DNA from 4 places in the Dryocola mayonis genome. Region 1 is predicted to be linked to each of the others. Evidence: predicted binding sites of a transcription regulator. Region 1 holds the regulator's gene; each other region holds the start of a gene.
What was found. The regulator CRP, encoded in region 1, controls carbon source genes, mostly activating them, when cyclic AMP is high. The targets are predictions, from matches to a motif close to ATGTGANNNNNNTCACAT.
Positions count from the first base shown of each region.

Region 1 (5,593 bases):
TCCCTGCGGCCGCCGCAGGCTGCTGTTTAGCCAGATCCCATGATGCGGGCGCTGACGCCATGCCACTGAAGAAATGGTGTGCATGGTGTTAAGATGCCCCAGCACCCGCTGTAAATGCTGCTCCATGGTGCTTAACGGCCCGGTGGGCAGCGCTTCTGCATCCAGAATAACCGCGTCTTTCGTCTCCCCGGGCCCGTCATATTCAAGCCGCTGCTGGCATCTTTGCAGGGCGATTTCGCACGCCTGCAGGTAACGCTGCGCCAGCTCCGGCGTGAGCATATTGTGTTCGCGGGCAAGGGTCGTCATCGCGTTGACATGCTCAACGATAAACTGGCTGTGCGTTACCCACAGCTTCATATCTTCCAGATAATTCGAGTTAAAGCCCGGCTCCTGCATCGCCTGGTTTAAGGAGTTAAACAGCGCGTTGTGGGCCTGGTTGACCCGCATGCGCTGCCAGGCCAGCGGCGTGGGCCTGGGATCGCTGCTTAAAATCAAACGGATGGCTTCCTGATCGGTTTCCAGCGCGTCGTGGGCGTTCTGACGCAGCAGGCCGCTTTGCCACTGTGGCCACAGCCAGACCATGCCGCCAAAGGCGATCAGGCAGCCGAGCAGGGTATCTATCAGGCGGGGCACAATGTATTGCTCGGCGCTTAGGGTGATCAGCTGCAGGGTATAAACGGCGGTAACGGTAAAGCCAATGGTCGCCCAGCCGTAGCTTTTGCGGATAAAGAGATAGCTTACCAGCGTGATAATAAGCATCGCGGTGAGCGCAATATACTGCGGAAAGTGGAAGTGCAGGGCGATGCCCGCGATGGCAAGGCCGGCCATGGTGCCGGCCGAACGGTGCAGAATACGCACCCTCGTCGCGCCGTAGCCGTTTTGCGTCACGAACATAACGGTCATCAGGATCCAGTAGGGCTTGGGCAAATGCAAAGAGGCGCCGAGCAGGCTGGCCACGGTCAGCATGACGCCGAGCCTCGCTGAGTTACGCAGCGCGGCGGATTTAAATGACAGGTAGCTTTTAAGGGCGGCCCACAGCGGCAGACGACGCTGGCGGTCCTCCATCAGGTCGCGAACATATAAAGGACGCTGGGTTCGCAGCACGCGCGCGATGCGGCTGAAGTGATAGTGGCAGAACTGCCCGACCGGGTTGTCCGGGTTCTGACGGGCAATTTTTTCCAGCGCTTCGATTTGTTTATCCATCACAAACCGCTTCGGGTAGCGGTGATAAAGGATATCGTCGGCCAGCACGCGTAAACGCGCCGCGATAGTCTGCGCGTTCCAGCGTATCACCGCCTCGGCGTGGCTTTGCTCGACGAGCTTTTGCACCTCTTCCGGCTGATGCAGGCTAACGGAGATGTGCTCCTGTAAATCGAGCGCCACCTGGAAGGCGCGCAGCAGGCGCTTGTAGCCGTTCTGCTGATTCGCCGCCAGCATGTGCAGCTGCTGGTAACAAACGGTGATCAGATCGACGGCTTTTTGCTGGCGGGCCAGCAAAGGCGGCAGCGCTTTTTCAGGATCCGTGTGCTGGGTCAGCAGGCCGTACTTGGCCTCGCAATAGTCCGCAAGCTGGCGGTAGAGCAGGCTTAAGGATTCACGAAGCGGCTGTTCGCGCCACATCCAGAACCAGAACCAGTTGAACGCTCCGTACCAGACGGTGCCGCAAACATAAAGCAGCATCGGTTTCCAGATGGGCATATTCCCGGCCATGCTGAGGGTAAAAATAGCGGCGATGAGCGAGGCGGGCAGCAGGCGGGCGTGGAGCGCGCTGATTTCGGCGGTGACACCCAGCAGCAGCGCCATACCCAGAAGAATGACCGGAAGCGGCACGGGCGTGTACAGCAGCATCAGCTGCATCAGCAGACTGCTGATGGCGAACAGGCCGCCGCCGATGATTAACCGCTTGAAGAAGCGTTTATGAGGCGTATCCAGACCGGCAATATTGCAGCACGCGGGCACTAACGAGAACATCAGCCCGGCCTGCAGATTGCCCAGAATCAGGCCTACCGCCACGGGAAGACACAGCACCAGCGTTTGTCGCAGTGCGTAGTTAACTTCGGGATGGTAGATCAGTCGACGCCACATATCAGAAGTGTAGAGACAAAAATGGCGTGTTACCGAAGCGACACGCCATTTTGTGAACAGGAATTAACGAGTGCCGTAAACGACGATCGTTTTACCGTGAGCGGAAATCAGGTTTTGATCTTCCAGCATTTTCAGGATGCGGCCTACGGTTTCGCGGGAGCAACCGACGATCTGACCGATTTCCTGGCGGGTGATTTTAATCTGCATGCCGTCCGGGTGGGTCATAGCGTCCGGCTGTTTTGCCAGGTTCAGCAGCGTCTGAGCGATGCGGCCGGTAACGTCGAGGAAGGCGAGGTTGCCTACTTTTTCTGACGTGACCTGCAGGCGACGCGCCATCTGGGAAGACAGACGCATCAGGATGTCCGGATTAACCTGGATAAGCTGACGGAACTTTTTATAGGAAATTTCGGCCACTTCGCATGCGGTTTTCGCACGAACCCAGGCGCTGCGCTCCTGGCCTTCTTCAAACAGGCCTAATTCACCGATAAAATCGCCCTGGTTCAGGTAGGAGAGGATCATTTCCTTACCCTCTTCATCCTTAATCAGCACTGCCACGGAGCCTTTGACGATGTAGTACAGCGTCTCTGCTTTTTCACCCTGGTGAATCAGCGTGCTCTTTGATGGATACTTATGAATGTGGCAATGGGACAAGAACCATTCGAGTGTCGGGTCTGTTTGCGGTTTGCCAAGCACCATGCGCGGTTATCCTCTGTTATAAACTGGCTACCAAAGACAGGATGCAAAACCTCCTGCCCGGCGTTGCAATCGTTAGAATATTTCCCACTCGGGGGAAATGGCCTGCAAGTCAATCTTGCCGCCTGTAATTAGTGATGTCCTCTGCAGACATTTATCACGTCAATGTATCAAATGTTGCATCCGGATTGTTTTAGCATAGCTTTTGACAAGTGTCTCCTATTGTCTCGTTTCAGCATGATGCAGGTCGCCTTCCGTTGCCAGTTTTACCGCATCCGCGTACTCTGAAAGGAAATTTCTTCAACAGGAGTAAGCAACATGCAGGCACGAGTTAAATGGGTTGAGGGGTTAACTTTCCTGGGCGAATCGGCTTCGGGCCACCAGATCCTGATGGACGGCAATTCAGGCGATAAGGCGCCCAGTCCGATGGAGATGGTACTGATGTCGGTCGGCGGCTGCAGCGCCATCGACGTGGTGTCCATTTTGCAAAAAGGCCGCCACGACGTGAAGGATTGCGAAGTGAAGCTGACGTCCGAGCGCCGTGAAGAAGCCCCGCGCCTGTTCACGCACATTAATCTGCATTTCATCGTGACCGGCAAAGACCTGAAGGACAACGCCGTGTCCCGCGCGGTGGATCTCTCCGCTGAGAAATACTGTTCGGTAGCGCTGATGCTTGAGAAAGCCGCAAACATCACGCACAGCTATGAAGTGATCGAAGCTTAACGCGCTTCAGGGCGGCGGGCGCCGCCCTAAACGACCTTTCTGCCTTCCGCCAGCCGTTGCACCAGCGGCGTCATGATAAGCTCCATCGCCAGCCCCATTTTCCCGCCGGGCACCACCAACGTATTGATGTGGGAAATGAAAGATCCCTGCAGCATGGCCAACAGATATGGGAAATCAATGTCATCCAGCCCGCGGAAGTGAATAACCACGAAGCTTTCGTCCAGCGACGGAATGCCGCGCGCCGCAAAGGGGTTAGACGTATCTACCGTTGGCACGCGCTGGAAGTTGATATGGGTGCGCGAGAACTGCGGGGTGATGTAGTTGATGTAGTCATCCATCGATCTGACGACCGAGTCCATCACCGCTTCCCGGGAATGGGCCGCGTTCGCTGGTGTCGCGCACCAGCTTTTGGATCCACTCAAGGTTAACGATGGGCACCACGCCTACCAAAAGGTCGACGTGGTTCGCCACGTCGTGCTGCGGGGTGACTACGCCGCCGTGCAGCCCTTCGTAAAAGAGGACGTCCGTCGGCTCTGGCAAAGGCTGCCACGGCGTAAAGGTTCCCGGCACCTGGTTCCAGGGCACGGCTTCATCATACGTATGGAGATATTTACGGGATTTGCCCTGGCCGCTGCGCCCGTATTCAGCAAAGGTCTGCTCAAGCAGGCTGAAATCGTTGGCCTCAGGGCCGAAATAGCTGATGTGGCGGCCAAGGTCGCGCGCTTTGCGGATAGCCAAATCCATTTCCGGACGGGTATAACGGTGGAAGCTGTCCCCTTCGACCTCCGCGGCGCGCAGGTTCAGCTGCTGAAAAATCTTGCGAAAGGCAAGGCTTGTGGTGGTGGTTCCCGCACCGCTGGATCCCGTGACGGCGATAACCGGATGTTTGGCTGACATAGGGCAACAACTCCATGGATTGTAAGAATTATGCAGTACAGACCGCGCCCCATGACAAGGGTCAGCCGCGGAACTGCCCGCGCGGCATAATATTCACCGTTTCATGAAGCTCTGACCAGACCAAAACCGCTTCGCCGCTTTGCAGCTGTCGTTTCACATCGGCGACCTTCTGCGACAGCGAGCGTTCCTGTTCACCATAATCCGTACCCTCGCGTAACACAAAGGATTCGATAAGATTGTCGAGCGTTTCCGCGTCGAGATCCTGCCAGGGAATAATCATCTTAGTGGTCCAGATATCTCGTCAGCCAGTCGGGGATGCGCTGCTCAAGCCACATTTCCGGTTTACGCAGCGTGCCGCCGACAAAGCCGACGTGTCCGCCATGACTGGTGAGTTGATATTCAATATTTGTGGGTAACGATGCCTTATCAGGAATGACATGGTGATCCATAAAGGGATCGTCTTTAGCATGGATAATGAGCGTGGGTTTAGCAATATCCGGCAGCAAAGGCATGGCGCTGCACCGGCGGTAGTAGTCCAGCGCGTCGGCAAAGCCGTGGATTTTCGAGGTAATCAGATCGTCAAAATCGCGGATGCGGCGCACGCCTTTCAGCTGTCTTAAATCGACAGGAAGCGTGCCGGGATAACTTCTGAGTTTCCGCGCGGCGTTCTTTTTAAGCAGGTTTAACAGGTAGCGCTGATAGAAACGCGAGAAACCCTGTTCCATATGGTAGCAGCACTGCTCAAGCATCAGCGGGGCCGAGACCACAACGCCCGCTTTTAAAGTACAGTCCACGCCCTGTTTCGCCATCAGGCAGGCCAGCATGTTGCCGCCGAGGGAGAAGCCGACCGCCGCCGTGGGCGCATCGCCATAGCGCTGGTTCAGCCAGTTAAGGAAAAAGGTGCCGTCCTCGGTTTCGCCGGAATGGTAGATGCGCTGCATGCGGTTGGGCACGCCGCTGCAGCCGCGGAAGTGCATAACCACGCCCAGCCAGCCGCGATTTTTAGCCGCTTCAATCAGGCCGTGAGCATAGGGGCTGTGCAGGCTGCCCTCCAGACCATGGAAAACCACCAGGCGCGGTTTATCGACGGCCGCAGCCGGATCTTCGCTCCAGGCGAGATCGACGAAATCTCCATCCGGCATATCGAGACGCTGCCAGTGGGGTTTAAATTTGACACGACGACGGATCACGCGCG
Region 1 is NZ_CP150452.1:362,817-368,409, forward strand. It holds gene WLO32_RS01615 (YccS/YhfK family putative transporter) at 1-2,085, opposite strand, end outside; gene crp (cAMP-activated global transcriptional regulator CRP) at 2,149-2,781, opposite strand; gene WLO32_RS01625 (OsmC family protein) at 3,097-3,501, shown strand; partial or broken gene WLO32_RS01630 (phosphoribulokinase) at 3,528-4,398, opposite strand; gene WLO32_RS01635 (YheU family protein) at 4,460-4,678, opposite strand; gene WLO32_RS01640 (hydrolase) at 4,680-5,593, opposite strand, start outside.

Region 2 (5,593 bases), 400 kb from region 1:
CGGTAAATACTCCGCGCATGGGGCGCAATTTCCAACAGTTCTTCGGCGACAATTCGCCATTCTGCCAGGAAGGTTCGCCTTTCCAGAGCTCTCCATTCTGTCAGGGCGGTCCCGGGGGCGGGTCTGACGGCGGTTCACAGCAGCAGAAATTCGCCGCTCTGGGTTCCGGGGTCATTATCGATGCCGCCAAAGGCTACGTGGTGACCAATAACCACGTCGTTGATAACGCAACCAAAATTCAGGTATCCCTGAGCGACGGCCGCAAGTTTGAAGCAAAAGTCGTGGGTAAAGATCCGCGCTCCGATATCGCGCTGCTGCAGCTGCAGGATCCGAAAAACCTGACGGCGATTAAAATGGCCGACTCCGACGCCCTGCGCGTGGGCGACTACACGGTAGCCATCGGCAACCCGTATGGCCTGGGCGAAACCGTGACCTCGGGGATCGTTTCGGCGCTGGGGCGCAGCGGTCTGAATATCGAAAACTATGAAAACTTCATCCAGACGGACGCGGCGATTAACCGCGGCAACTCCGGCGGCGCGCTGGTTAACCTGAACGGCGAGCTGATCGGCATCAATACCGCGATCCTTGCCCCGGACGGCGGCAACATCGGCATTGGCTTCGCCATTCCGAGCAATATGGTGAAAAACCTCACCGCGCAGATGGTGCAGTACGGCCAGGTTAAGCGTGGCGAGCTGGGCATTATGGGCACCGAGCTGAACTCCGAGCTGGCGAAAGCCATGAAGGTCGATGCGCAGCGCGGCGCCTTCGTAAGCCAGGTTATGCCTAACTCTTCCGCAGCCAAGGCGGGCGTGAAGGCCGGCGACGTGGTGGTGTCGATGAACGGTAAGGCCATCAGCAGCTTTGCGGCGCTGCGTGCGGAAGTGGGTTCTATGCCGGTAGGCAGCAAAATTACCCTTGGCCTGCTGCGCGACGGCAAGCCGGTTTCCGTGAATCTGGAACTGCAGCAAAGCAGCCAGACTCAGGTGGACTCCTCCACCATCTTTACCGGCATTGAAGGCGCGGAAATGAGCAACCGCAGCGGTAAAGATGAAAAAGGCGTGATCGTCAATTCGGTAAAAGGTAATACCCCTGCTGCGCGTATCGGCCTGAAAAAAGGCGATATTATTATCGGCATCAACCAGCAGCCGGTGAACAATATCGCCGAGCTGCGCAAGGTCCTCGACACTAAACCTTCGGTGATGGCGCTTAATATTCAGCGCGGCGACAGCACTATTTATCTGCTGATGCAGTAATAGCCGGCCGCAGCCATTCTCTCCCCGTAATAAGGGCCGCGAAAGCGGCCCTTTTTTGTGAACCTTGCCACAACTCCACATTCCTGCGCGCCGCTTCGGGCATTTGCACAATGCCTGAGCTATTTCCGTCGCCTATGCTAGGCCATTAGCACGACGGGAGAGGAAGCAATGGCTGGCTGGCACCTTGATACGAAAATGGCGCAGGACATCGTTGCGCGCACCATGACCATCATCGACACCAATATCAACGTGATGGACGCCCGCGGACGCATTATCGGCAGCGGCGATCGGGAACGTATCGGCGAGCTGCACGAAGGAGCGCTGCTGGTGCTTTCGCAGGGGCGCGTGGTGGATATTGACGACGCCGTAGCCCGCCATTTGCACGGCGTGCGCCAGGGGATCAACCTGCCGCTGCGTATCGACGGCGAAATCGTTGGGGTAATCGGCCTGACGGGCGAGCCGAATGCGTTGCGTAAGTACGGCGAGCTGGTCTGCATGACCGCGGAAATGATGCTCGAACAGTCCCGCCTGATGCACCTGCTGGCGCAGGACAGCCGCCTGCGTGAAGAGCTGGTGATGAACCTGATTCAGGCGGACGAGCACTCCGCGGCGCTGACCGAGTGGGCGCAAAGGCTGGGTATCGACCTCAATCAGCCCCGCGTGGTGGCGGTGGTGGAGGTGGACAGCGGCCAGCTTAGCGTGGACAGCGCCATGGAAGAGCTGCAGCAGCTGCAGAACGCGCTTACCACCCCCGAGCGCAATAACCTGATAGCGATTGTCTCTTTGACGGAGATGGTGGTGCTCAAACCCGCGCTCAATCAGTTCGGGCGCTGGGATGCCGAAGATCACCGTAAGCGCGTTGAACAGCTTATCAGCCGCATGAAAGAGAACGGCCAGCTACGTTTTCGCGTGGCGCTCGGCAACTATTTTACCGGCCCCGGCAGCATCGCCCGCTCTTATCGCACCGCGCGTACGACCATGATGGTCGGCAAACAGCGCATGCCGGAAAGCCGCAGCTACTTCTATCAGGATTTGATGCTGCCCGTTCTGCTCGACAGCCTGCGGGGCGGCTGGCAGGCCAACGAGCTGGCGCGGCCGCTGGCGCGTTTAAAAAGCATGGATAACAACGGCCTGCTGCGCAGAACCTTAAGCGCGTGGTTTAGCCATAACGTGCAGCCGCTGGCTACGTCGAAGGCGCTCTTTATTCACAGAAACACGCTTGAGTACCGGCTTAACCGCATCTCGGAGCTAACGGGACTGGATTTGGGGAATTTCGACGATCGCCTGTTGCTGTATGTCGCTTTGCAGCTCGACGAGCAGAGGTAAAATAGGGCGGATGGCGTTTGCGCTTATCCGCCCTACATGCAGCTGCGAAGCAGGGCGAACAGGCGCGGCGCCATCCGCCGGGGGAACTTATTTATTGCGGGTTAGCTTTTCCAGATCGGCTTCAATTTCGCTGATCTTATTGGTCACAACCGATTCCAGATGGCGCAGATCTTCAAGGATCTTACGCTTCAGGTCCACCTCGGTGCGATCGCGCTGACAGAGCTGATCCAATTCATCGATCACGTAGCGCAGGTTGGGGCTTATCTCCTGCACTTCTTTGTAGCCCTGTCCTACGCCATCGGCGACGACGGTTTTGCGCTGGCGCGGATACTTAAACTTCACGCTTTTAGCAAAGAACTCGCCTTTATCCTTCTGGAAATAGATTTTCAGGATATCGTTGTTGGCTTCCTGCCGGAGGCTGTAACGATCGATTTCATCAGGATTGGTAATACCCAGACTTTTCAGGTTATCGTACATAGCGTTACCTTTTCGATATCATTAACCTATAGATAATCAACGGAAAATTCCTTTCCCGCCAGTCCCGGATGCAAAAAAGGCGGGTTACCCCGCCTTTTGAACATTTATTTTTTAGTCGATGGTCCGCAGCAGCTCGTTGATACCGACTTTACCGCGGGTTTTCGCGTCGACCTTCTTCACGATAACCGCACAGTAGAGGCTGTATTTGCCATCTTTCGACGGCAGGTTGCCGGAAACCACGACCGAACCTGCCGGCACGCGGCCATAGTGCACTTCGCCGGTTTCGCGATCGTAAATGCGGGTGCTTTGGCCGATATAGACGCCCATGGAAATCACCGAGCCTTCTTCTACGATAACGCCTTCCACGACTTCTGAACGCGCGCCGATAAAGCAGTTATCTTCGATGATGGTCGGGTTCGCCTGCAGCGGCTCCAGCACGCCGCCGATGCCGACGCCGCCGGACAGGTGCACGTTCTTGCCGATCTGCGCGCAGGAACCGACCGTCGCCCAGGTATCCACCATGGTGCCTTCGTCAACGTAGGCGCCGATGTTGACATAAGAGGGCATCAGCACGGTGTTGCGAGCGATAAACGCGCCCTGGCGCACCGCCGCTGGTGGCACAACGCGGAAGCCCTCTTTCTGGAAGCGCGCTTCGTCGTAGTCGGCGAATTTCATCGGCACCTTATCAAAATAGCGGCTTTCCGCTCCTTCCATGACCTGGTTGTCGTTGATACGGAAGGAAAGCAGTACGGCTTTTTTCAGCCACTGGTGGGTAACCCACTGGCCGTCAATCTTTTCGGCAACGCGCAGCGCACCGCTGTCGAGCAGGGAGATAACCTGGTTTACCGCAGCGCGAGTGACGGTATCAACATTAGCCGGGGTGATATCGGCGCGGCGCTCGAAAGCGGATTCAATGACGTTTTGTAGCTGCTGCATTGTGAAATTTTTCCTGATTGTGACTAAATTAACAGACTGTTATTTATCGTTTGGATTAAGGGCCGCTGTCAACCGTTGTTGAACCTCTTGTTGCAGCACATTATTAAGCGCGCGCCGGTCGGCCGTCGCAATTATAAATAAATCTTCTACTCTCTCGCCAATGGTGGTGATTCTCGCCCCGTGCAGCGAAATTCCGAGATCGGCAAACACCTGGCCGACCCGTGCCAGCAGGGCCGGGCTGATCGAGCGCAATCAGCTCCAGGAAAGTGCGTCTGTCGGTGTGCGTTGGCAGGAAGTTCACCTCGGTATCGACGGTAAAGTGGCGCAGTTTGGCCGACTGCCGGCGCGGCTGCGGCGGCTGCCAGCTGCTTTGGGTAATCGCCTGCTCAAGGCTGTGGCGAATTAACTCGTGGCGATCGCCGGACAGCGGGCTGCCGTCGGGCTCCAGCACGATAAAGGTGTCCATCGCCATGCCGTCGCGGGTGGTGAAGATCTGCGCATCGTGCACGCTGAGGTTACGCCGATCCAGCTCCGCGCACACCGCGGCAAACAGGTAAGGGCGGTCCGGGCTCCAGATAAAGATCTCCGTGCCGCCGCGCGTGGCTTGCGGGCTGAGCAGAATCATCGGTTTGTTGAGATCGTGCTTGAGCAAATGGCGCGCGTGCCAGGCCAGCTGGTTCGGCGTATGGCGCACAAAGTAATTTGCCCGGCAGCGCCGCCAGATATTGTGCAGCGCTTCCTCATTAATATTATCCATGCGCAGCAACGCCAGCGCCTGCAGCTGATGGTGACGCGCTCGCTCGCGCATGTCCGGGCTGTTCTGCATGCCCCGACGCAGCTGTTTTTCGGTAGCGAAGTACAGTTCGCGCAGCAGGCTCTGTTTCCAGCTGTTCCACAGGGTTTCGTTGGTGGCGCAGATATCCGCCACCGTCAGGCACACCAGATAGCGCAGGCGATTCTCGGTCTGCACCTCTTCGGCAAACTGCTTGATGACCTCCGGATCCTGAATATCGCGGCGCTGGGCGGTAACGGACATCAGCAAATGCTGGCGCACCAGCCAGGCGACAAGCTGGGTTTCCCGCGAGTTCAGGCCGTGAAGCTCGGCAAATTTCAAAATATCCTGCGCGCCCAGTACCGAATGGTCTCCGCCTCGCCCCTTGGCGATGTCGTGGAACAGGGCGGCAATCAGAATCAGCTCCGGATGGGAAAGGCGCGGCCAGAGATCCACGCACAGAGGGTGCTTCTGGCGCGTCTCTTCCTTCGAGAAGCTTTCCAGTTTTTGCAGCACGCGGATGGTGTGCTCATCAACGGTGTAGGCGTGGAACAGGTCAAACTGCATCTGCCCGACGATATGCGACCACTGCGGCATATACGCCCACAGCACGCTGTGGCGGTGCATAGGCACCAGCGCGCGGCTTACGGCGCCCGGATGGCGCAGGATTGCCAGGAAAAGGTCGCGCGCCTCAGGGATATAGCATAAGGGCTGCGTTAAATGGCGGCGCGCGTGGCGCAGGTGGCGCAGCGTGGTGGAGTAAATGCCGGTGATGTCGCGGTTGCGCACCATCATATAAAACATCCGCAGAATGGCCTGCGGTTCGCGC
Region 2 is NZ_CP150452.1:767,802-773,394, forward strand. It holds gene degP (serine endoprotease DegP) at 1-1,253, shown strand, start outside; gene WLO32_RS03710 (CdaR family transcriptional regulator) at 1,422-2,579, shown strand; gene WLO32_RS03715 (DUF3461 family protein) at 2,667-3,056, opposite strand; gene dapD (2,3,4,5-tetrahydropyridine-2,6-dicarboxylate N-succinyltransferase) at 3,168-3,992, opposite strand; partial or broken gene glnD (bifunctional uridylyltransferase/uridylyl-removing protein GlnD) at 4,032-5,593, opposite strand, start outside.
Region 2: a site for CRP is predicted at 1,309-1,326, ahead of WLO32_RS03710 (CdaR family transcriptional regulator). Genes of this name have one in related genera too.

Region 3 (5,593 bases), 1.8 Mb from region 1:
TTGCGATTGGCTTTGTCTGGATCCTGTGGAACAAAACCCGTTTCGGTAAAAATATTTTCGCCATCGGCGGCAACCCGGAAGCGGCGAAAGTATCCGGCGTAAACGTAGCGCTGAACCTGATTATGATTTACGCGCTGTCCGGCGTCTTCTACGCCTTCGGCGGGATGCTCGAGGCAGGCCGTATCGGCTCGGCGACCAACAACCTCGGCTTTATGTATGAACTCGATGCGATTGCAGCCTGCGTGGTCGGCGGCGTGTCGTTCAGCGGCGGGGTAGGTACGGTCATTGGCGTGGTAACCGGCGTTATCATCTTCACCGTTATCAACTACGGTCTGACCTATATCGGCGTGAACCCATACTGGCAGTACATCATCAAGGGCGGGATTATCATCTTCGCGGTAGCGCTGGACTCCCTGAAGTACGCTCGTAAGAAGTAATCTTCGTTATGTCGGGCGGCTATGCCGACCCGATCTGCGAAAGACTTATAAGGTGGATAAGCGTACGCGCTGTCCACCTTTTTTCTTGCAACGGTATGCCTTCTACTTTTTCCCTTTCTTCTGTATTTCCAGCAGCTGCTCAGGCGTTACCGCCGGGTAAGACTGCGCATCTTCCGGAACTTCGTGCAGGGCGGGAATCGGCACCAGCGGGCCGAGGAATCTTGGTTCACGCTTGAAAATATACACGTCCGCAAGCGCTCCCAGACGCGCGCCGAATTCACGAATCCTTACCGTCATCATATTTTTAGGCGAAGGCACGGCGTAGCACTGCGCCTGAATGCCCATATGCAGGGCGATAAACAGCGCCCTTTCGCAGTGGAAGCGCTGGGTAATGATAATAAAGTCGTTGGTGTCGAACACTTTGCGGGTGCGCACGATGGAGTCCAGCGTGCGGAAACCGGCGTAATCCAGCACGATATCCGCAGGATCGACGCCTGCGGCAATCAGATCCTTACGCATCGTCATCGGCTCATTATAGCTGGACTGCGCGTTGTCGCCGCTTAATAAAAGGTAGTTAACTTTGCCGCTGTTATAGGCGTTCAGCGCGCCCTGAATGCGATAGAGGTAATACTGGTTGATGACGCCGGTGCGGTAATACTTGGCGGTGCCGAGCACCACGCCCACCTGGCGATAGGGCAGGTCCTGCAGCTCGTCGTAAACGTAGGGGGCCGTTTTCCAGCTCATCCAGCGGTCAAGGCCCAGCGCGGTTAAAAGAGGCAAGCCGATGATGACTAACAGGCTGTAAAACAAGCGCTTCAACATTGACTTGCGGACTCATGAATAGGATGAAATTTTATCCAAGGCTACTTTACCCACGGGTTAAGAGCAAGGCGTGCGCTCCTGGTTGAGCTAAATTTCAGCAAAGCGGGTGTGGGTACACCCGCTACGGGAAGCTTAACCCAGCAGGGCGCGATCGATATTCTGGCAGCCCAGCGCTTTAAGCGTGGCCACGGTCGCATCCCACTGGGTCAGCGAGGCATCGGCGCGTTCGGCCAGAACGGCGCGTTGAATATCGCTGTAATCATAGCCAGACAGGCTCAATACGTTCAGCGCGGCCTGCAGCGGAGGCAGCGACGGGTTAAAGGCCGCGTTCTCGGCGTAGCTGCCGCAGATAATTTTCCCGTCCCGCAGTTCCAGCGCAACGCCCGCGGGCGCTTTGCTGTACGGCGCATGGCTGCGGTTGGCGGCGGAAATCGCGGCCTGGTTTAACTCATCGCCTTGCAGAGTGAAGCCGTGATCCATCTCGTCTAACAGCAGGGTGGCGATATCTAAATCGCGCGGGCCGAAAGCGTCCGGCAGGTAGTCGCCAAGCGTGGCGGGACTGCGGCCAGGAAGATTGATTTGCAGCTTCACGCCGCTGTTCAGCTCGTTCATAAACTGACGGCAGTGGCCGCACGGCGTGTAGTTAACCGTAATGGAAACCAAAGCTTTTTCGCCGCGCATCCACGCATGGGTAATGGCGCTTTGTTCCGCATGAACGGTTTGCTGCATGGTGGTGCCGGCAAATTCCATATTGGCGCCAAAATAGAGGTTGCCGCTGACGCCGCGGGCTACGGCACCCACGTTAAAATCCGATAAAGCCGCGCGGGCGCAGGAGGCGGCAAGCGGAAGCAGGGCAAAGGCCAGCGCATCGTCATCCAGACCCGTCTGGCTTTTCAGCGCTTCCACTTCCCGGACGCTGAACATGGCCGGGAAATGGTCATCGGCAAGCAGGGATTGCAGGGCGGCCTGCAGTGAAGCCGGGAGCTGTGCGAAAGCAGCATGAAAACGGGAACGCATGGGTCTTAGCCTCATAATAGGTAATGGAACCCTAGTGTACGGTGCAACAGAGGCTTTATATGTGATCGATATCTAATTGCAAATGCAACAGATGAAATAAAAAATGGAATTGCGCGATCTGTCGCAGGTTTTTAGCCAAAAAGCGCCACGATAAGCGGGAACAGGAACGGGGCGATAAGCGACGTTATAATCCCGCAGATGACCAGCGCCAGCGAGCTGAAAGCCCCTTCCTGGAAATCCAACTCCGCGCAGCGCGCCGTGCCGAGGGCGTGAGCGGCGGTGCCCATTGCCAGGCCACGTGAAGCCTTGGTCGTAATGCGCATGACGTTCAGTAAAGTGTGGCCAAACACGGCCCCAAGGATGCCGACAAAAATCACGCACACCGCGCTGATGGCGGGGATCCCGCCGATGCTGCCGCCCACCGCCATCGCAATCGGCGTGGTAACGGATTTCGGCAAGACGGACGCGGCAATTTCCGGCGTGGCGCCCATATACAGCGCAATGGCGGTGCCGCTTATCATCGCCACCATGCTGCCGATAAAACAGATGCTAATGATAGATTTCCAGCGCGCGCGGATCTGGTGGAGCTGTTCATAAAGCGGGAAGGCGAGGGCGACCACGGCGGGCTGCAGCAAATTGTTAAGCACCTCGCTGCCTTTAAAATAATGTTCATAGGGCGTGCCGGTAAAAATCAGCAGCGGGATAATCACCACCATTGAGACCAGCAGCGGATTGAGCAAAGGCGTTTTAAAACGCGCGCCAAGCCTGCGGGCGCCAAAAAAGACCAGCAGCGACAGCGGTAAAGACCACCACATATATTGCATCATTTTTTATCCGCCTCGTTTTCACCGATGATTTTGCGCTCGCCGTGCACCAGATGAGAGCTCCAGCTCACGATAATCAGCACCACCAGGGTGCTGATAAAACAGGACACCACCACCGGACCGAACTGCGCCTTGAGCACTTCGTAATACTGCATCACCCCCACGCCAATCGGCACGAACAGCAGGGCCATATAGCGAATCAGCAGGTGGCAGCTCGGCTTAACCCACTTCGCCGGCAGGATTTGCAGCGAAAGCAGCACAAATAAAATCAGCATGCCGATAATGCTGCCCGGAATGGTAATCGGCAGCAGCGAAGCGATGGCGATACCCGCGTATAAGCACAGGTAAATTAAGATAAAAGATCGCAGGTACTGCCAGATAACGGTGAGCGAGTTGCGCATGGAAATGGTCCTTTGGGAAACGCATTCATCATACAATTAAACTTAATATTGTGCTACCGATCACAACATGAATTATGAGCATATCAAATATTCCCGCCATGAAGGTTGCGGAAACTTTCGCACGGCCGGCCGACGGGCGAAAAAAAGGCGACCCGAAGGTCGCCTCATTGCGGAAAGGGAGCTTTAGTTCAGGCGAACCGGCATACCGGAACGGCTCTGAATCGCCTGGTCCACAACGTTGGTATCAACGTCCGGTTGAGCGGTAATCGCCGTCACGTTGCTTTTCAGGGTGATTGGCACGATTTCATCAGAGTTGAACTGCGCTTCGGTAGTAGACAGCGGGTTATGCACTTCAATGTAGCGCGTGCCGTCTGGCTCTACGGTCGCTTTCACCGGCTCATCAATAAACTGTACGCGAGTACCGACCGGCACGTTTTCGAACAGGAACTTGATGTCTTCGTTACGCAGGCGCACGCAGCCGTGGCTTACGCGCAGGGCCGATACCGAAGTTGGCGTTGGTGCCGTGGATCGCATACAGGCGGCCAATATAGAGCGCGTACAGGCCCATTGGGTTGTCCGGACCGGCTGGCACAACGGCCGGCAGCGGAGTGCCGGCGGCCGCGTATTCCGCGTGCATTTTGGCCGTCGGCGTCCAGGTTGGGCCGGCTTTCTTACGTTCTACTTTAGTCGTCCAGTTGATCGGCGTGTCTTTGCCCAGCTGGCCGATACCAATTGGCAGCACGATAACGGTATTGGTGTCTTTCGGGTAATAGTACAGACGCATCTCGGCGCTGTTGATAACGATGCCTTCATGAACGGTGTCCGGCAGGATAAGCTGCTGAGGAATGTTCAGGATAGTACCGGGCTTTGGCAGATAAGGATCCACGCCAGGGTTGGCTTCCAGCATGTTGGAAAGCCCCATCTGGTAACGCGCAGCAAACTCTTCCAGCGGCGCGGTGCTGCCTTCAGGAATGGTGATAACCTGGTTCTGACCAATCAGGCGGCTGCCGTCGGTTGGCAGAGGATAGGTCACGGCGGAAGCTGTTTTGCAAACAGACACAACAGCCACAAATGCCAGTAAAATCGAGCGTAATTTTATATTCATGTTGTGCGAAGTATTTTGGCCACACAGGCTAGTTAGTTGAAAATCAGATGAGGTTCAGCCGCGCATTATATGTGCATTCCCCCAGTCTGGGAAATCAGATGTGGATTAAATCACATTTTTTTCACAGCGATTACATTATAGACGGCGCACAAGCAGCGCGATCCGTAAACGCACTTATGGCATACTGTGCCCGATATCACAAATTACATTACTTCTTTTATCAGGACATCTCTGTGCTAGTTTCCAGTAACGTCACTATGCAGTTCGGCAGTAAGCCGCTGTTTGAAAACATCTCCGTCAAATTTGGCGGCGGCAATCGCTACGGCCTGATTGGCGCTAACGGTAGCGGTAAGTCCACCTTTATGAAGATCCTGGGCGGTGATTTAGACCCGACCCTGGGCAACGTTTCTCTCGATCCGAACGAACGCATCGGTAAGCTGCGTCAGGATCAGTTCGCCTTTGAAAAATTCACCGTGCTCGACACGGTAATCATGGGCCATGCTGAACTCTGGGAAGTAAAGGAAGAGCGCGACCGCATTTACGCGCAGCCGGAGATGAGCGAAGAAGACGGCTATAAGGTCGCCGATCTCGAAACCAAATACGGCGAGATGGACGGCTACACCGCGGAAGCGCGCGCGGGCGAACTGCTGCTGGGCGTAGGCATTCCCGTAGAGCAGCATTACGGCCCGATGAGCGAAGTTGCGCCCGGCTGGAAGCTGCGCGTGCTGCTGGCGCAGGCGCTGTTCTCCAATCCGGACATCCTGCTGCTCGATGAACCGACGAACAACCTCGACATCGACACCATCCGCTGGCTGGAAACCGTGCTCAACGAGCGCAACAGCACGATGATCATCATTTCGCACGACCGTCACTTCCTGAACATGGTTTGCACCCACATGGCGGACCTGGACTACGGCGAACTGCGCGTTTATCCGGGCAACTACGACGAATACATGACGGCGGCAACCCAGGCGCGTGAACGCCTGC
Region 3 is NZ_CP150452.1:2,859,523-2,865,115, reverse strand. It holds gene mglC (galactose/methyl galactoside ABC transporter permease MglC) at 1-437, shown strand, start outside; gene sanA (outer membrane permeability protein SanA) at 540-1,259, opposite strand; gene cdd (cytidine deaminase) at 1,392-2,276, opposite strand; gene WLO32_RS13830 (CidB/LrgB family autolysis modulator) at 2,408-3,103, opposite strand; gene WLO32_RS13825 (CidA/LrgA family protein) at 3,100-3,501, opposite strand; partial or broken gene ldtB (L,D-transpeptidase) at 3,685-4,606, opposite strand; partial or broken gene WLO32_RS13815 (ABC-F family ATPase) at 4,840-5,593, shown strand, end outside.
Region 3: a site for CRP is predicted at 2,336-2,353, ahead of cdd (cytidine deaminase). Genes of this name have one in related genera too.

Region 4 (5,593 bases), 1.8 Mb from region 1:
TATTGCCTTCGTTCCTCTGGCAATGCCGAGCACCGCGGGACCGGGCACCATCGCCATGATCGTCAGCTCCGCGTCGACGATTAAACACGGCGTGGATTTCACTCCCTGGGTTGTGCTGGTCGCGCCGCCGTTGATTTTCGCGCTGGTCAGCGTGATTTTATGGGCCAGCCTGCGCAGTTCGGGGGCTATTATGCGCCTCGTCGGCAAAAGCGGCATTGAAGCGATCTCGCGCCTGATGGGCTTCCTGCTGGTGTGCATGGGCGTGCAGTTTATTATTAACGGCGTACTGGAAATCATTACGACCTGGCCAAAATAAGGGAAGGGAATGAAGAATTTAAAGCTACCTGAGCAAGAGTATAAAAACGTCGTCGCGCATATCGTCGACTATATGGAAGACAAGCATGACCTGCAGCTGGGGCAGTTTGAGGCCGAGTTTTTCCTTGATGAGCTGGTAAAAAAAATCGCGCCGCTTTTTTATAACCAGGGCCTTAATAAGGCGATGGACGTGATTCACAATAACGTGCTGACGCTTGAGGAGCTGCTGGATCTGGAGAAGGAAGTTTGAGGCGGACAGGTCCGCGACAAACTTATCATCCGCATTCACTCCGTTAAATTTTAACGGCTTACAATTTAATCCAGACCTGGAACGCGTGCTTTAGCCCGATGAGCTACGGCCATTGCCACGGTTAACGGCGGCGTGAATACCGCCGTTAACCGTGATGAGGCTGCTCTTCAAGCGCGACCGGCCAGCGGCGGAAAATCAGCACCGACCAAATTAGCGCCGCCAGCGCGGGCACGGCGCCTGCCAGGCCAATGCTGGACATGGAAAAATGCAGGCTGACCTGATTTCCCAGCAGGGCGCCGGCGCCGATCCCGATATTAAAGATGCCTGAGAAGAGCGACATCGCCACGTCGGTGGCATCCGGCGCCAGCGCCAGGACTTTTACCTGCATGCCCAGCCCAATCACCATAATGGCGATCCCCCAGAACATGCTCAACACCGTGAGGTTAACGTTGCTGGTGGAGGCGGGCAGCAGCAGGACCAGGCACAGCACCAGCAGCGTTATCGCGCCGCTTATCAGCGACGAGGCGTATTTGTTACCCAGCCTGCCAAACACAAGGCTGCCCACAATACCGGCGCCGCCCAGAACCAGAAGCAGCAGGGTCGCAAAGTTAGCGCTCAGCCCGGCGACGTTCTGTACAAAGGGTTCTATATAGCTGTAGGCCGTGTAATGCGCCGTGACGACGACCGCCGTCAGCACATAGATGCTGACCAGCGCCGGGCGACGGAACAGCTCGGGCACGCTCGAAAGGGAGCCCGAATGTTCGCTTGGCAGCCTGGGCAGCAGCTTCATCAGGCAGAACAGCGTGATGGTCGCCACCACGCCTATCGCAAAGAAGGTCGTACGCCAGCCGAAGTACTGGCCGACGATGCGGCCCAGCGGCAGCCCTAATACCATCGCCAGCGCGGTGCCCGTCGCGAGCAGGCTCAGCGCCTGCGCTTTTTTACCCGCCGGGGCCATGCGGATAGCCAGCGAGGCGGTAATCGACCAGAAAATAGCGTGGGCAAAGGCGATGCCGATGCGGCTTATCACCAGCACGGTAAAGTTCCAGGCGAGGAAAGAGAGCGCGTGGCTGCCGATAAACAACACGAAGATGCCGATAAGCAACCTGCGGCGCTCCACCTGGCTTGTCAGCAGCATAAACGGCAGCGACATCAACGCCACAACCCAGGCGTAGATGGTGAGCATAATGCCAACCTGCGCGGTTTCCATGCCGAAGCTGCCCGCAATATCCGACAGCAGCCCAACGGGTACGAATTCGGTGGTATTAAAAATAAAAGCCGCGACAGCAAGGGTAACGACCCGCAGCCACGCTGTCCGGCGTGAGACTGTGCTTAGTGTCATAAAATAGTTTCGCGTTGGTGAATGGAAAGTCAGAAGAGGAGGCGATCATAAAACCATCAACCCGGGCATACAACCTATTTTGTGATTTATGTCTCATTTTTTTGCCCGACTGTGAGCGCATAAAAAAACACATGCGGATACCGGGTCTCTCATGGCATGGTAGAGGTCACGCAGCCACCAGTAACAACACGGGATTTATGCTATGCAACCAATTGACTTTTATATGGTAGACGCCTTTGCGGATACCACTTTCGGCGGCAATGCGGCGGCGGTATGTCCGCTCACGGAATGGCTGCCGGACGCCACCTTATTAAAGATGGCAAAGCAGCATAACCAGTCGGAAACGGCTTTCTTTATCACCACCGACGAAGGGTTTGAGCTGCGCTGGTTCACCACCCAGGGCGAGATCAATTTGTGCGGCCATGCGACCCTTGCCGCAGCGCACGTTATCTTCGAATACTTCGATTACGCTGAGACGTCGATTCACTTTTCCACGCATTTTGTCGGCCCGCTTAGCGTTACGCGCAGCGGCGAGTGGCTGACGCTCGATTTCCCGGCGTGGGGCACGGAGCCGGTCATGCCGCTGCCGCTGCTGCTTGAGACGCTGGGCATCAGCGAATGCAAAGAGGTCCGCGTGGCGCGCGATTATATGGTCGTGCTGGAAACCCAGCAGCAGGTCGAGGCGGTGCGGGCGAATATTAACGCCATGATCCCGCTGGAGAAAATGGTCTGTATCACGGCGCCCGGCGAGGGCGAATATGATTTTGTCAGCCGCTTCTTCTGTCCTGGCGAAGCGGTGGCGGAAGATCCGGTCACCGGTTCCGCGCACAGTATGCTGATCCCCTACTGGGCAGAAAAGCTGGGCAAGACGCAGATGCTCGCCCGTCAGGTATCTGAACGCGGAGGGGATTTACGCTGCCAGCTGGCAGGGGATCGCGTGCTGATCGGCGGCAAGGCGGCGACTTACCTGATTGGCAAAGTGCTGCTGCGTTAATAGCTATAAAGCGCCCTTCGGCGGGGCGTTTTTATTTACGGCAAACGCTGAATATTCGCTTTAATCACCGTCAGCGAATGCGCGAACTTCTGCTGCTCGTCCGGGGCAAGCTGGAGTTCGATAATCTGCTGCACGCCGCTTTGCGCCAGCACCGCGGGCACGCCAACCGCCACGTCAGACTCGCCGTACTCCCCGTCCAGGATGCACGAGATCGCCAGCGCCCGGTGGCTGCCGGTGAAGATATTGCGGCAGATTTCGGCGATGGTGCCGGCAACGCCGTACTCGGTGCAGCCCTTGCGGCTGTAAATCTCAAATCCCTGCTTACGTACTTTTTCGGCAAGGCTCGCCATATCCAGCGCCTGACCCGTTTTGCGTTTATACACATCGGCGACCGGCGAGCCGTACACCGACGAATGCGACCAGACCGGGAACTGGGTGTCACCGTGCTCGCCGAGAATAAACGCGTCAATGCTTTGCGCGCCGATGTCCAGCGCCTCGGCCAGCGCGCGGCGCAGGCGCGTTGTATCCAGCCAGACGCCGGTGCCGATCACCTGACTGCGCGGCAAGCCGGAGAGTTTCCACACCTGGTAAGTGATGATGTCGCAGGGGTTGGTGGCAATCAGAAAGATGCCGTTGAAGCCGCTGCTCATCATGTCCGGAACAATTTTCGCCACGATGCGCGCGGTATTGGTCAGCTCATCAAGACGGGTCTGGCCGGGTTTCAGCGCGCCGCCGGAGACGGCGATAACCGCGATGTCTACATCCGCGCAGTCGCGGGATTCGCGGGTGCTGATTTTCATCATGCCGGGCATATAGGCCGCGGCGTCCGCTAAATCCTGGCAGTGGCCTTCGACGCGCTGCTTGTCCAGGTCCACGAGGATCAGCTCTTCGCAGATATTCTGGTTGAGCAATGCATAGGCCGCGGACGCGCCGACGTTTCCCGTGCCGATAATCATGACTTTGCGAGCTTTGGTATTCATTAGTGGCTCCGGCCTGCGAGTTATTTTCTGCTTTGTGAGTAAATTACACCGAAGCCGGAAAGGGAAAAATCAGTTTTTTTCCGCCGCCTGCTCATCAAGCGTAACGGCCCGATCCAGCAAGCTCATAAACGCATCCAGCTGGCGGGTTTTCGCGCCGCGCCGCCAGATAAGCCAGGTTTTCAGGTAGCGCCAGTCGGGCGACAGGGGCCAGGCGCTCGCCTGATGGCTGCCGGGCATGCTCTCAAGCATGCTGCGCGGCATCAGGGCCAGGCCCGCGCCGGCAATGACGCAGGCCAGCATGCCGTGGTAGGACTCCATTTCATGGATTTTCCCCGGAATCGCCTGGCCGTGATGAAACCAGCTTTCAAAGTGCCGGCGGTAGGAGCAGTTCGCCCGGAAGGCGTAAAGATTTGCGCCGTTGACCTGCTGCGGATCGGTTATCGGAGCGTGATCGGCCGGCGCTACGATCACCATTTCTTCTTCGTAGACGGCTAGTCCTTCCAGCGCGGGGTGCAGCACCGGCCCGTCGACGAAAGCAGCCGACAGCCTTCCTTCCAGCACGCCGTCTATCTGATCGCCGGACGGCCCGGTGGAAAGCGAAAGCTGTATTTTAGGATACCGTTGATTAAAAGCCGCCAGCAGGCCGGGAATGCGCACCGCGGCGGTACTTTCCAGCGAACCCAGCGCCAGCATGCCCTGCGGCTCATGACCGGAAACGACCATTCTCGCCTCGTCCACCAGCTCAAGGATGCGTTTGCTGTACTGCAGAAAGCTGTGGCCGGCGGGGGCGAGTTTCAGACGCTGGTTTTCACGGATAAACAGGTCGACGCCCAGATCCGCCTCAAGCTGCTTAATGCGCGTGGTGAGATTAGACGGCACGCGGTGCACCTTCAGGGCGGCGGCGTTGATGCTGCCGGTTTCCGCTACGGTGGTGAACATCTCAAGCTGAACAAGATCCATGATTCATTCTCATTTTGTGAATAACTGACTCAACATTATTCATTTTCCATCACTTCACCGCAAGCGTAGGGTAATTACACATTCTTTAATGAGGCGACACCATGCATTCTGTTACCGCGCAAACCCACGCGATCTCTGTTAACCCGGCGACCGGCCAGCAGCTCGCCGCCTATCCTTATGCGTCAGACGCCCAGCTGGATGCGGCGCTGGTGCGGAACCACAGCGCTTTTGCAGCCTGGCGGCAGGTGCCGGTTATGCAGCGCGCGCAAAAACTCCGGGATCTGGCCACGGTACTACGCGCTAATGCCGAAGCTGTGGCACAGACGATCGCCGCTGAGATGGGCAAACCTGTCGTGCAGGCGCGGGCGGAGGTCGCGAAGTCGGCCAGCCTGTGCGACTGGTATGCGGAGCACGGCCCGGCGATGCTGGACACCGAATCCACGCAGGTAGAAGAGAACAAGGCGGTAATTGAATACCGTCCGCTGGGGCCGATTCTTGCGGTAATGCCGTGGAACTTCCCGCTGTGGCAGGTGCTGCGCGGGGCGGTTCCCGTGCTGCTGGCGGGCAACAGCTACGTGCTTAAGCATGCGCCGAACGTCATGGGCTGCGCGTTGCTTATCGAAGAGCTGTTTATTAAAGCGGATTTCCCGGCGGGCCTGTTTGAAGTCATCAACGTGACGCCCGCAGGCGTGAGCCGGGCGATAAAGGATCCGCATATTGCCGCCATCACCGTGACCGGCAGCGGACGAGCC
Region 4 is NZ_CP150452.1:2,115,394-2,120,986, reverse strand. It holds gene WLO32_RS10315 (MarC family NAAT transporter) at 1-316, shown strand, start outside; gene WLO32_RS10310 (DUF2164 domain-containing protein) at 326-565, shown strand; gene WLO32_RS10305 (sugar transporter) at 711-1,907, opposite strand; gene WLO32_RS10300 (PhzF family phenazine biosynthesis protein) at 2,110-2,901, shown strand; gene WLO32_RS10295 (L-lactate dehydrogenase) at 2,937-3,881, opposite strand; gene ptrR (putrescine utilization regulator PtrR) at 3,951-4,841, opposite strand; gene WLO32_RS10285 (aldehyde dehydrogenase family protein) at 4,943-5,593, shown strand, end outside.
Region 4: a site for CRP is predicted at 1,987-2,004, ahead of WLO32_RS10305 (sugar transporter). Genes of this name have one in related genera too.